DNA from 2 places in the Methylobacterium sp. Leaf94 genome. Region 1 is predicted to be linked to the other one. Evidence: predicted binding sites of a transcription regulator. Region 1 holds the regulator's gene; the other holds the start of a gene.
The links. Region 1 encodes LexA, which represses DNA repair genes until DNA is damaged. Its sites were predicted from a motif close to TGTTCNNNNTGTGTTCNG; they were not measured.

Region 2: ASG63_RS00415 (PA0069 family radical SAM protein) is a predicted target of LexA. The motif match lies at 1,447-1,464, and genes of this name have one in related genera.

The regions. Positions count from the first base shown of each region.
Region 1 covers NZ_LMRM01000014.1:22,075-27,471, forward strand. Annotated here, with positions in the region: gene ASG63_RS10710 (FkbM family methyltransferase) at 91-921, shown strand; gene sfsA (DNA/RNA nuclease SfsA) at 954-1,661, opposite strand; gene ASG63_RS10720 (DUF937 domain-containing protein) at 1,825-2,610, shown strand; gene lexA (transcriptional repressor LexA) at 2,964-3,716, shown strand; gene ASG63_RS10730 (ComEC/Rec2 family competence protein) at 3,710-5,397, opposite strand, start outside.
Region 2 covers NZ_LMRM01000001.1:87,342-92,738, reverse strand. Annotated here, with positions in the region: gene ASG63_RS00420 (ribonuclease HII) at 1-328, shown strand, start outside; gene ASG63_RS00415 (PA0069 family radical SAM protein) at 294-1,418, opposite strand; gene ASG63_RS00410 (hypothetical protein) at 1,588-2,109, shown strand; gene moaB (molybdenum cofactor biosynthesis protein B) at 2,140-2,697, opposite strand; gene ypfJ (KPN_02809 family neutral zinc metallopeptidase) at 2,783-3,694, opposite strand; gene ASG63_RS00395 (uracil-DNA glycosylase) at 3,798-4,691, opposite strand; gene ASG63_RS00390 (electron transfer flavoprotein-ubiquinone oxidoreductase) at 4,930-5,397, shown strand, end outside.

The sequences.
Region 1 (5,397 bases):
GGCTGATCGGCCCGGAATGTCCGGACCTTTCGATCCTCCCGCGGCGGCGTCGCTTGCCGCCGCGTCCGTGCGCTGGCATCAGCACGCACGATGAAAGACACGCAGCCCTACGGCACTTACGCTCCCACAGGCCTCGTCGCGCGCATCGCTCGGCAGACGGGCCGGATCTCCTACGCGAGCTGGGCCGGGCGACGCCTCGCCCTGTTCCTGCGCCGCGTGGCGATCGGGCTGCTGCGCGGCGCCCCTCTGGACGTCGAACGCTACGGCGCCCGCATGCGGCTCTACCCCTACAACAACAACTGCGAGAAGAAGGTGCTCTTCACGCCGCAGTTCTTCGATCCGGAGGAGCGCGCACTTCTCCGGGCGAAGCTTCAGCCCGGCTGCACCTTCCTGGATATCGGCGCGAATATCGGCGCCTACGCGCTGTTCGTGGCGGCCTTCGCGGGGCCGCGCGCCCGGATCCTGGCCGTCGAGCCGCAGCCGGACGTGTTCGACCGCCTGACCTACAACATCGCGCAGAATCCGTTCGGAACGGTCAAGGCGGTGGCCTGCGCGGTCGCCGACAAGGCGGGGGAACTCACCCTGTTCGTGGACCCCCGCAACCGGGGGGAATCGAGCCTGAAGATCGTCGGGACGAACGAGGGCGCGCAGATTCGTGTGCCGGCCGTGCCCCTGCTCGATCTCGCCCTCGGCGAGGGCATCGCGCGCATCGACGCGATGAAGCTCGATGTCGAGGGCGCCGAGGACCTGATCCTCGAACCTTTCCTGCGGGCCGCCCCCGCGAGCCTCCACCCGCGGCTGCTCATCGTCGAGAACGGCACCGACCAGTGGCAGATCGACCTGCCCGCCTTGCTCGAGCAGCACGGCTATCGCCGGATCGCTCGCACCCGCCTCAACCTGATCTTCGAGCGGGCCGACTGACGGGCCCGCGCGGTTCTTCTGGGACGGGCGCCCTACAGCACCGGGATGGCGTCGGCCACGGCGATGCCGACCGGGTCGATGCGGCAGCGATGGGCGTGGACGGCGACGCCGGCCGCCCGAGCGGCCTGAAGCGCCCGGTCGAAGGCAGGATCGAGGTCCCGCGCGGCATCGAAGCGATCCGCCCACATCTGCACCACGATGATGACCATGGCACGGCCCCCGGCCTCGACGACGGCCGCGAGGTCCGTCATGTGGCGGGCGCTGCGGGCGGCGACGCAATCGGGAAATTCCGCGAGGCCGGGGCTGCGCATCAGGTGACAGTTCTTCACCTCGACATGGCAGGGCGGCATCCCCTCCCCGGTGGCGAGGAAGTCGACCCGGCTGGCCCGGGCGTAGCGGACTTCGGGGCGCAGGCCCGTGTAGCCGGCGAGGCAGGGCAGGCCGCCGGCGGCGAAGGCCTCCGCCACCAGGGCGTTCGGCCGCATCGTGTTGATGCCGACCCATTGCCGGCCGCCGGGCAGATCCGCCTCCACCAGTTCCCAGGAAAAGGGGAGCTTGCGCGTCGGGCCCCGGACGTCGGACAACAGGGCCCGCGCGCCCGGCACCGCAAGTCCCAGCATCGCCCCCGGGTTGGGGCAATGGGCCGTGATCACGGACCCGTCGGCAAGCTGCAGATCGGCGAGAAAGCGCTTGTAGCGACGCACCAGGCGCGCCTCGATCAGGGGCGAAGGGAAGCGCATCGCGGGTCCGGGGCAAGAAACGGGTTGATACGGGCCCCCGTCGACGGGGAATCGGGCCGTCGTGAGGCGCCCGGGCTGGTCAGTACCGACCGGATGCGACAGAATTCGCGCGGCGCGCCCGGGTCGATGACCGGGAAAGCCGCAGTTCGTCCGCGAGGCCGCCATGTTCAATCTGTTCGACATCCTTCAGGCGCAGGCGGGCCCCAACGCGCAGGGTTTCGGACGGCAGTTCGGCTTGTCGCCGGAGCAGAGCCTGCGCGCGATGGAAGCCCTGCTTCCGGCCCTCACGATGGGGCTGCAGCGGAACGTCGCCCAGGATCCGACCGGCTTCGCCCACCTCTTCAATCTCGTCGGCCCCGCCGCGCCGAAGGCGTCGAGCGCGACGCCTCAGATGGACATGCTGGTCCAGCAACTCTTCGGCTCGCCCCATCTGAGTCAGGCCGTTCTGCAGCAGGCAGCTGCCGTCAGCGGCGTGGCGATGCCGGCCTTGAAGCAGATGCTGCCGATCATGGCCGGCATGGTGGTGGCGGGGATCGTCCACGTCATGATCAACCAGCCGCCTGCCGCGGCGCCGGCCCCGCGCGCCGAGGCGAACCCCTTCGGCTTCCCGCCCAATGCCTGGTCGGAGATGATGCAGGCGTTCCTGAACTCCGGCGCCAAGACCCCGAAGCCCGCGACGCCCTCGCCCCAGGCGCGACCGCGTGCGGCGTCGACGTGGCTCGCGGCTTCGCCCCGGCCGGAGTCCGCCGCGCCGGACAGGTCGGCCACGGAAGCGCCCTTCGACGTGATGCAGCAGATGTTCCAGACGGGCCTGGAGGTGCAGCAGGAGAACGCCCGCGCGATGCAGCGCCTGTTCGATACCTTCTGGCAGGATCCCCGCAATCCCACCGAGACGGGCGGCAACGGTTCGGGTGACCGGCCCAAGGCAGGGCGCACCGGGCAGCGCTAGCCGAAGACCCGCCGTCGGCGACGCCGGCAGAGGACGGCAGAGAACCGATCGTCGCCGGGCCATCGACCCGAGGGCGCTGCGCCCGGGCGCCCTGCCGACCGGTCTAGACGCCGGCCGTCCAACTCATTCGTCGGATCGGGGCACCACTCAATCGCAGCGATGGCCGCAGCGGCAGGCCGGCGTGGCGCTCGGGCGACGCCCGGATCCGCCCTTGCCGAGGGGATCGAACGGATCGCGCCCGGGAGGCTTGAGATGGGAACCCTTGCAGAACACTTACGGAACGTTTAACGTGTTCGTGGTTTGTTTCTAGTGCCACCCGCCGCGATCCGTGGCGCTAACGAAGAGTGTCCCGCATGTTGACGCGTAAGCAGCTGGACCTGCTCCAGTTCATCCAGCTTCGGATGCGCGAGAGCGGCGTTCCCCCGTCGTTCGACGAGATGAAGGACGCCCTCGACCTGAAGTCGAAGTCGGGCATTCACCGCCTGATCACGGCCCTGGAGGAGCGCGGCTTTCTGCGCCGGCTGCCCAACAGGGCGCGGGCCATCGAGGTGATCCGGATGCCGGAGAGCCTCGGGGGGAATGCGGGCGCCCCGCGCGCCGCTCCGGCCTCCGAGGTTCGCCGCTTCACGCCGAGCGTGGTCGAAGGCGGCAAGGGCAAGGGCCTGCCGGCCGGCGCATCGGTGTCCCGACTGCCGACCACGCAGGCCACCGACGAGAGCGGTCGGGCCGTGACCATCCCGGTGATGGGTCGGATCGCGGCCGGTACGCCCATCTCGGCCATCCAGGAACAGAGCCATTCGGTGACGATGTCGCCAGATTTCCTGGCCGGCGGCGAGCATTACGCCCTGGAGGTGCGCGGCGATTCGATGGTCGATGCCGGGATCCTCGACGGCGACCTGGTGGTCATCCGCAAGCAGGACACCGCCAACACGGGCGACATCATCGTGGCCCTCATCGACGACGAGGAGGCGACCCTGAAGCGCCTGCGCCGGCGTGGATCGTCCATCGCCCTGGAAGCGGCGAATCCGGCCTACGAGACGCGGGTCCTCGGCCCGGATCGGGTGCAGATCCAGGGACGTCTCGTCAGCCTGGTGCGCCGCTACTGAAGGGGGTCCCCGTCCGGTTCATCGCCGGACGGATCCGACGGGTCGCGGGTGCGATCGGGGATTTCCGGTAAGACCGACGCCGGCGGTGTCGAAGATGGCAAGGACGTTCCCGGCGGGTCCACCGGCTTGCGCAAAGGCGTCGCACGCCAGGGCACGACATCCCCGAATTGCTTCGCGGTGGCGAGGGACGGCCCATCGCGGGTGAGGCGAATTGCGGTCGCACCGTGGGATCCCAGGAAATTCCGGTCGATGACGATAGATGCGGCGCAGCCCCCGGGCGCGGATTGCCGGGTGATCAGGATGTCGGCCCTGGCGCAGTCCTCTCCGAGGGCACGCTTGTCGGTGGTCAGGGCGAGCACGCGGCCGTCGGGTGTGGTCAGGGTACAGCCCAGGCGATCGCAGCGCGCGCCCTCGAACCTCGTGACGTCCTGCACCCGTCGGTCGTCTCCATCGGCCTTGAGCCATTGCGCGAGCACGAAGGGGGGCGGCCGGCCAAGGGTGGCGAGCCGCCCGTTGCGCTCGCGGATGGCGGCGCCCGCCCCCTCCCGATCGACGTAGATGTCGTAGCGATCCGGGGCAGCCGCACAGGCGATGCCGATCGCTGCCGGAATGAGGCCGAGCCAGCGCAGCGACGAGGCCGGGAGCGTCAGGACGATCAGGGCGGCGGCCAGGAGGCCGAGGGCCCCCGTGCCGAAGGCCGGGACCACGACGACGGCGTTGCCGAAGCCCGCGATCCAGGTCGAGATGGTCAGCATCCCCCGCACCGCCAGGCCCATGGCCCACCAGACCGGCTGATCCAGCGCGAACGGATAGGCGAGGATGCCCAGAACCGCTGACGGCATCACCGCCAGGGAGACCAGCGGCAGGGTGAGCGCGTTGCCCACCAGCCCGAAGGGCTGCACCGTCTGGAAGTGGTAGGTGGCGAAGGGCGCGGTGGCGATCTGGGCCACGAGCGTCGTGGCCAGGGTGCCGAAGACCGCCGCGGACGCCAGGGCGAAGATCCGGGGGAGCAGGCCGGCACCGTCGCGCTGCCGCCCGCGTCCGGCGATCAGCGGCGCGCAGGCGATCAGGCCGGCCACCGCCGCGAACGACATCTGGAAGCTCGGGCCGAGGAGGCCGTCCGGCTCGCGGGCCAGGGCGATCAGGGCGGCGAGGGCCAGGTTTCGCATGCTGAGCGCCGGGCGATCGACCAGGATCGCGCCGAGCATCACGAGGGTCATGATCAGCGAGCGCTCGGCGGCGATGTCCCAGCCGGAGAAGACGCAGTAGGCCGTCACGCCCACCATGGCGACGGCAGCGGCGATCTTCTTGATCGGCCAGTGCAGCGCCGCGAACGGAACGAGGGCCAGGAGCGCCCGCACGAGCCAGAACACCACGCCGGCCGCCAGGACCATGTGAAGGCCCGAGATCGAGACGACGTGGTAGATGCCGGCGGCGCGCAGGATGTCGTTGGTCTCGGGGCTGATCAGGCCGCGCTTGCCCGTCACCAGGGCCGCCGCCACCGCCCCGGCCTGTCCGCCGTTGGCGTCGGTGATGCGGCGCGTCAGGGCGTTGCGGGCCGCGTCGACGGCGGCCGCGAGGCGGATCTGCCAGTCCGCGCTCTCGGCCGGCGGTCGCAGGTCGACCTTGCCGACGAGGGAGCCCACCGCGCCGATCTCACGGAAGAAGGCATCCCGGGCGA
Region 2 (5,397 bases), on a different contig from region 1:
CCTCGGCCTGCATCTCGACGCACCGGTTTGGGTCGACGGCCGCGACACGATTCCGGGACTCGCCCTCCCCGGCCGCGCCGTGGTGGGCGGCGACCGGCTGGTGCCGCAGATCGCCGCCGCCTCCATCGTGGCCAAGACCCTGCGCGACGCATTGATGCGTCGGCTGGCCGGGCGCTACCCGGACTACGGCTGGGCGAGCAACGTCGGCTACGGCACGCGCACCCATCTCGCCGGCCTCGCACACCGCGGCCGCTCGCCCCATCATCGGCTCAGCTTCACGCGCGCCTACGATCTCAGAACAGGCTCAACTGGTCGCGCGGAACCCTGAACAGGTCGACGCGCAGGCGACGACGGACTTCGGGATAGCCGAGGCGCTGCCGGGCGAGCCGCATGCGCTGGCGGATCAGGTCGGCATAGGCGCCGGTGCCGGTCATCCGCGTGCCGAAAGCGGCGTCATAGGCCTTTCCGCCCCGCGCGGCGCGGACCAGCGACATGACGTGGCGCTGGCGACCTGGGTAATGCTCGGCGAACCAGTCGTTCACCAGGTCATCGAGTTCGAGCGGCAGGCGTAGGAGTACGTGGCTCGCCTCCACGGCGCCGAGCGCCCGGGCCCGGGCGAGGATCGCCTCGAGCTCGTGGTCGTTCAACGAAGGGATGATCGGCGCGGCGATGACCATCACGGGAATGCCCGCGGCGCTCAGGCGGGCGATCGCGTCCAGGCGCTTTTGCGGATGCGGCGCGCGGGGCTCCAGCCGGCGTGCCAGGACGGGATCGAGGGTGGTCACCGAGATCGCGACCTTCACGAGACCGTCGCGCGCGAGGTCGGTGAGGAGGTCGAGATCGCGCACGACGAGATTCGATTTCGTCACGATGCCGACCGGGTGGCGGAACCGCGCCAGGACCTCCAGCACCGCGCGGGTGACGCGATGCTCCCGTTCGATCGGCTGATAGGGATCGGTGGCGGTTCCCAGGGCGATGGTGGCGGGACGGTAGCCCGGTGCCGACAACTCCGCTTCGAGCAGAGCGCCGGCACCCACCTTCCGGAACAGCTTGGTCTCGAAGTCGAGGCCCGGTGACAGGCCGACATAGGCATGGTTCGGACGGGCGAAGCAGTAGACGCAGCCGTGCTCGCAACCGCGGTAGGGATTGATCGAGCGATCGAACGAGATGTCGGGCGAGGTGTTGCGGGTGATCAGCGTGCGGGCATGCTCCGGCCGCACCTCGGTCCGGACGGGGACCGCCTCCTCGTTGCCGGACCAGCCGTCGTCGAAGGTTTCCCGTCGGGCCGCCTCGTACCGTCCGCTCGGATTGGCCGTGGCGCCCCGGCCCCGCCGCCCCATCGGCTGCGGTGTGGTCTCGCCGAGGCGTCGCGCAGCCGCGGGGCCGGCGGACGATGGGCGAGTGGCGTCTGCTGGCATGGGCGAGGTTCATCCGTTGGGATCGGACGAGAACGTATCATGAACAAATGCTCGGGGCGCTGCAAAAATTTCAGGCAGAACGCGTGTCGTGTCGCGTTTCTACCCATTTGCGTCCTCTGCGTCGCCGCGATGTGGCTTGGCGCTACGCGAAAATACGGTATGCGCGCGCATGCTTTCGGCTCTCATCTCCGTGGCGCGGCCTGCCGACCCCGATTCCGTCGATCATCTCGCCGATACGCTAGGCGCGCTGGTCGCCGGAGTTGCGGCAGGACTCGTCGGTGACGCGGTGATCGTCGTGCCGGTCGCGAATGCGATGATCGAGGCCGTGGCCGAGGCGACCGGCGCGACGGTCGTTCTGCGTGGTCGTGGGTCGTCGCCCTGGTCGGCCGGTGCGAAGATCGCGCGCCGGGACTGGGTGCTGTGTCTCGAGGCCGGCGATGTTCCCGCCGAGGGTTGGATCCGTCTTCTGGACCGCTTCATCGGGACGGCCCGCCCGGAGGTGTCTTTGGCCCGCTTGCGCCGCCCCCATACCGGCCTGCCGGCACGCCTGGCCGCCGGAGGGGAGCGCGTCATCGGCGTGAACGCTCCACGCCCAGGCGATCTGGTGCGCCGCGAACGCCTGCTGGCGGGCCCGAAATTCATCCGCCGTTTGAAGGCCCGCCCGCTCGCGGCGCGCCTCGACCGGGCGTAATCGCCGCTGATCGAGGGTCGACCGTCCCGCCTACACCGAGATTGAAGCGCCGCGACGCAGGTGCTCGTCCAGGCGGGGCATGATCTCGACGAAGTTGCAGGGCCGATGGCGGTAGTCGAGCTGCGCGGCCAGGATGCCGTCCCAAGCGTCGCGGCAGGCGCCGGGAGAGCCGGGCAGAACGAAGATGTAGGTCGCGTTCGCGACGCCCGCCGTGGCGCGCGACTGCAAGGTCGAGGTTCCGATCTTGTCGTAGGAAACGCGGTGGAAGACGGCCGAGAAACCATCCATGCGCTTCTCGAACAGGGGCTCGATGGCCTCGGGCGTCACGTCGCGGCCCGTGAAACCGGTGCCGCCCGTGGTGATGACCACGTCGACGGCCGGGTCACGGCTCCAGCGCTCGACCTGTCCGCGGATCGCCTCGACCTCGTCGGGGACGATGGCGCGGGCGGCCATGGTGTGCCCCGCCGCCGTGAGGCGCTCGACGAGGGTGTCGCCGGAGCGGTCGTCCCCCTCGCTGCGGGTGTCCGATACCGTGAGGACCGCGATGGCCAGCGGGATGAAGCTGCGGGTCTTGTCGGATGCGACCATCTTGGAATGCCTTCAACCGAACGCGGGCGGGACGGGACCGATCCTACGCGAAAGTCCCGCCCCCCGACAGCGCGCCGGCTGCAGCTCAGTTCCGCGCGGCCCGGAACGTGTCGCAGGATTTCGTCTGTCCGCTGCGATAGCCGGTCATGAACCAGCGCATCCGCTGCTCGGATGAGCCGTGCGTGAAGGAATCCGGCACGGCATACCCCTGCGACTGCTTCTGAAGCTTGTCGTCGCCGATGGCGCTCGCCGCCTGCATCGCCTCTTCGATGTCGCCCTGCTCCAGGGCGTTATACTTGTCGTTGGAATTCTTGGCCCAGACGCCCGCGAGGCAGTCGGCCATGAGCTCGGTGCGCACGGACAGCTGGTTCGCCTCGGTCTTGCTCGACGCGTTCTGCTGGCGGCCCTGGACCTTGCCGAGAATGCCGAGTTCGTCCTGCACGTGATGGCCGACCTCGTGGGCGATGACGTAGGCGTAGGCAAAGTCGCCCTTCACGCCGAACTTCTGCTCCATCTCCTTGAAGAACGAAGTGTCGAGATAGACCTTCTTGTCGATCGGACAGTAGAACGGCCCCATGGCGGCCTGGGCCGAGCCGCAGCCGCTGCGTGTGCCGCCGGTGTAGAGCACCATCGCGGTCGGGCGGTACTGGCGGCCCGTCTGGTTCGGCAGGACCTCCTTCCACACATCCTCGGTGTTGCCGAGGATCGCGGCGGCGAAGCGCCCGCTCTCGTCCGTCGGCTTGGTCTTGCGCTGGGCCTGGGTCTGGGGGTCGACCTGCTCCTGGCGCGGGCGTCCGCCGCCGGACATCTGCTCGGCACCGCCGATCAGGACCGCCGGGTTGATGCCCGTGACCCAGCCGATGATGCACAGGATCACGATGGTGCCGATGCCAAGGCCACCGGCTCCGCCGCCGGGAAAGCCGAACCCACCATCGCCGCCACCTTCGCCGCGCCGATCCTCGACATTGTCCGACGAGCGGAAATCTTCCCAGCGCATGATCTCGTTACACCCTGTCCGGCCACGCGGCGTCACACACGGCCGCGTGAAGTAAGTCGCAGCTACGGGATACGGTTCCGCTTGGGCGCCGGCCCGAGCGGGCTCAGGCCTTCCCGTCGAGGGCGGCGCGCAAGGTCCGGAAGTCCCGCCAAGCAAGGCGCTTCTGCAGCGGCTGGCGCAGGAGATAGGCCGGATGCAGCGTCGCCAGGGCGCGGATCTCGCGGCTCCCGACGCGGTAGGGGTAGAAGCGACCGCGCGCCTTCAAGATGCCGTCCTTGGTGCCGGTGATCGCCTGCGTCGCCGGGCTGCCGAGGCAAACGATGAGGTCCGGATCGGCGAGTTCGATCTGCCGTTCGATGAACGGCCTGCAGATCGAGACCTCCTGCGGGGTCGGGTTGCGGTTCCCCGGCGGCCGCCACGGCACGATGTTGGTGACGTAAGCATTCGTCCGGTCGAGGCCGATGGCCGCCATCATGCGGTCGAGAAGCTTGCCCGAACGGCCCATGAAGGGTTTGCCGACGCGGTCCTCGTCGGCCCCCGGGGCCTCGCCGATGAACATCAGCTTCGCCGCCGGATTGCCGTCGGCGAAGACGAGGTTCTTGGCGGTGAATTTCAGCGGGCAACCATCGAAGCCGGCGAGCAGCGCCTCCAGCTCGTCGAGGCTCTGCACGTCGCGGGCCCGCGCACGCGCATCGCCGGCCGCCTCCCCAGGCTTGGACGCGGCCGACTGGCCGAAGGTCCGGGCCGGCGGCGGGGCCGCGCCGCGCTGGGGCAAATCGGCCAGGACCATGCCGACGCCGGGCAAGGGTGGCCGCGGCGGGGCCGGCGCGTCGCGCAAAGGCGTGGGCCGTGCGGGGGGCGCCGTCATCTGCTCGGGCGCCTCGGCCTCCGAGAAGCGATCGTGAGGCGCCTCGTCGAGGAAGAGGTCGAGTCCGGCCTCGACGTGAAAATCGAGGCTGGCGATGAGATCCCGCTGTCGGTCGTCGCTTTGGCTCATGATCCCGATGTGGCGCCTCACGCAGTTGTGGACAACCGGGCGTGCGACGCTGCGCACTGCCTTTTGACCCGCGCGACATCGTCACCCGCTGCCCCCGAGACCTTGGCGCCGCTTGCGTTCTCAGGTTGGAATGGGTTGAGAGTGATCGCCGGACACGGGATCGTCGGTCCGTAGACGGACGATCGGGACGAATGACGAGGGCCCCGCGGCAGAGCAGGGCCTCACAGGAGGATGACGGATGGCGCTGCCCGAACGCGAGGCGATGGAATTCGACGTGGTCATCGTGGGGGCCGGGCCGGCCGGGCTCGCGACCGCCATCCGCCTCAAGCAGTTGTCCGCCGATGCCAGCATCGTCGTGGTGGAGAAGGGCTCAGAGGTCGGTGCCCACATCCTGTCGGGCGCGGTGATCGATCCCTCGGGCCTCGACGGCCTGCTGCCCGGCTGGCGCCAGGACGAGGCGCGCCCGCTTAAGACGGCGGTCGCGCGCGACGAGTTCATGTTCCTGACCAAGAACAGCGGCCTTACCATGCCGAACCTGTTTTTCCCCAAGCTGATGTCGAACCACGGCAACTTCGTCGGCTCGCTCTCGAACGTGACGAAGTATCTCGGCGCCAAGGCCGAGGAGCTCGGCGTCGAGATCTACCCGGGCTTCCCGGCATCCGAGGTGCTTTACGACGAATCCGGCGTCGTCGTGGGCGTCGCCACG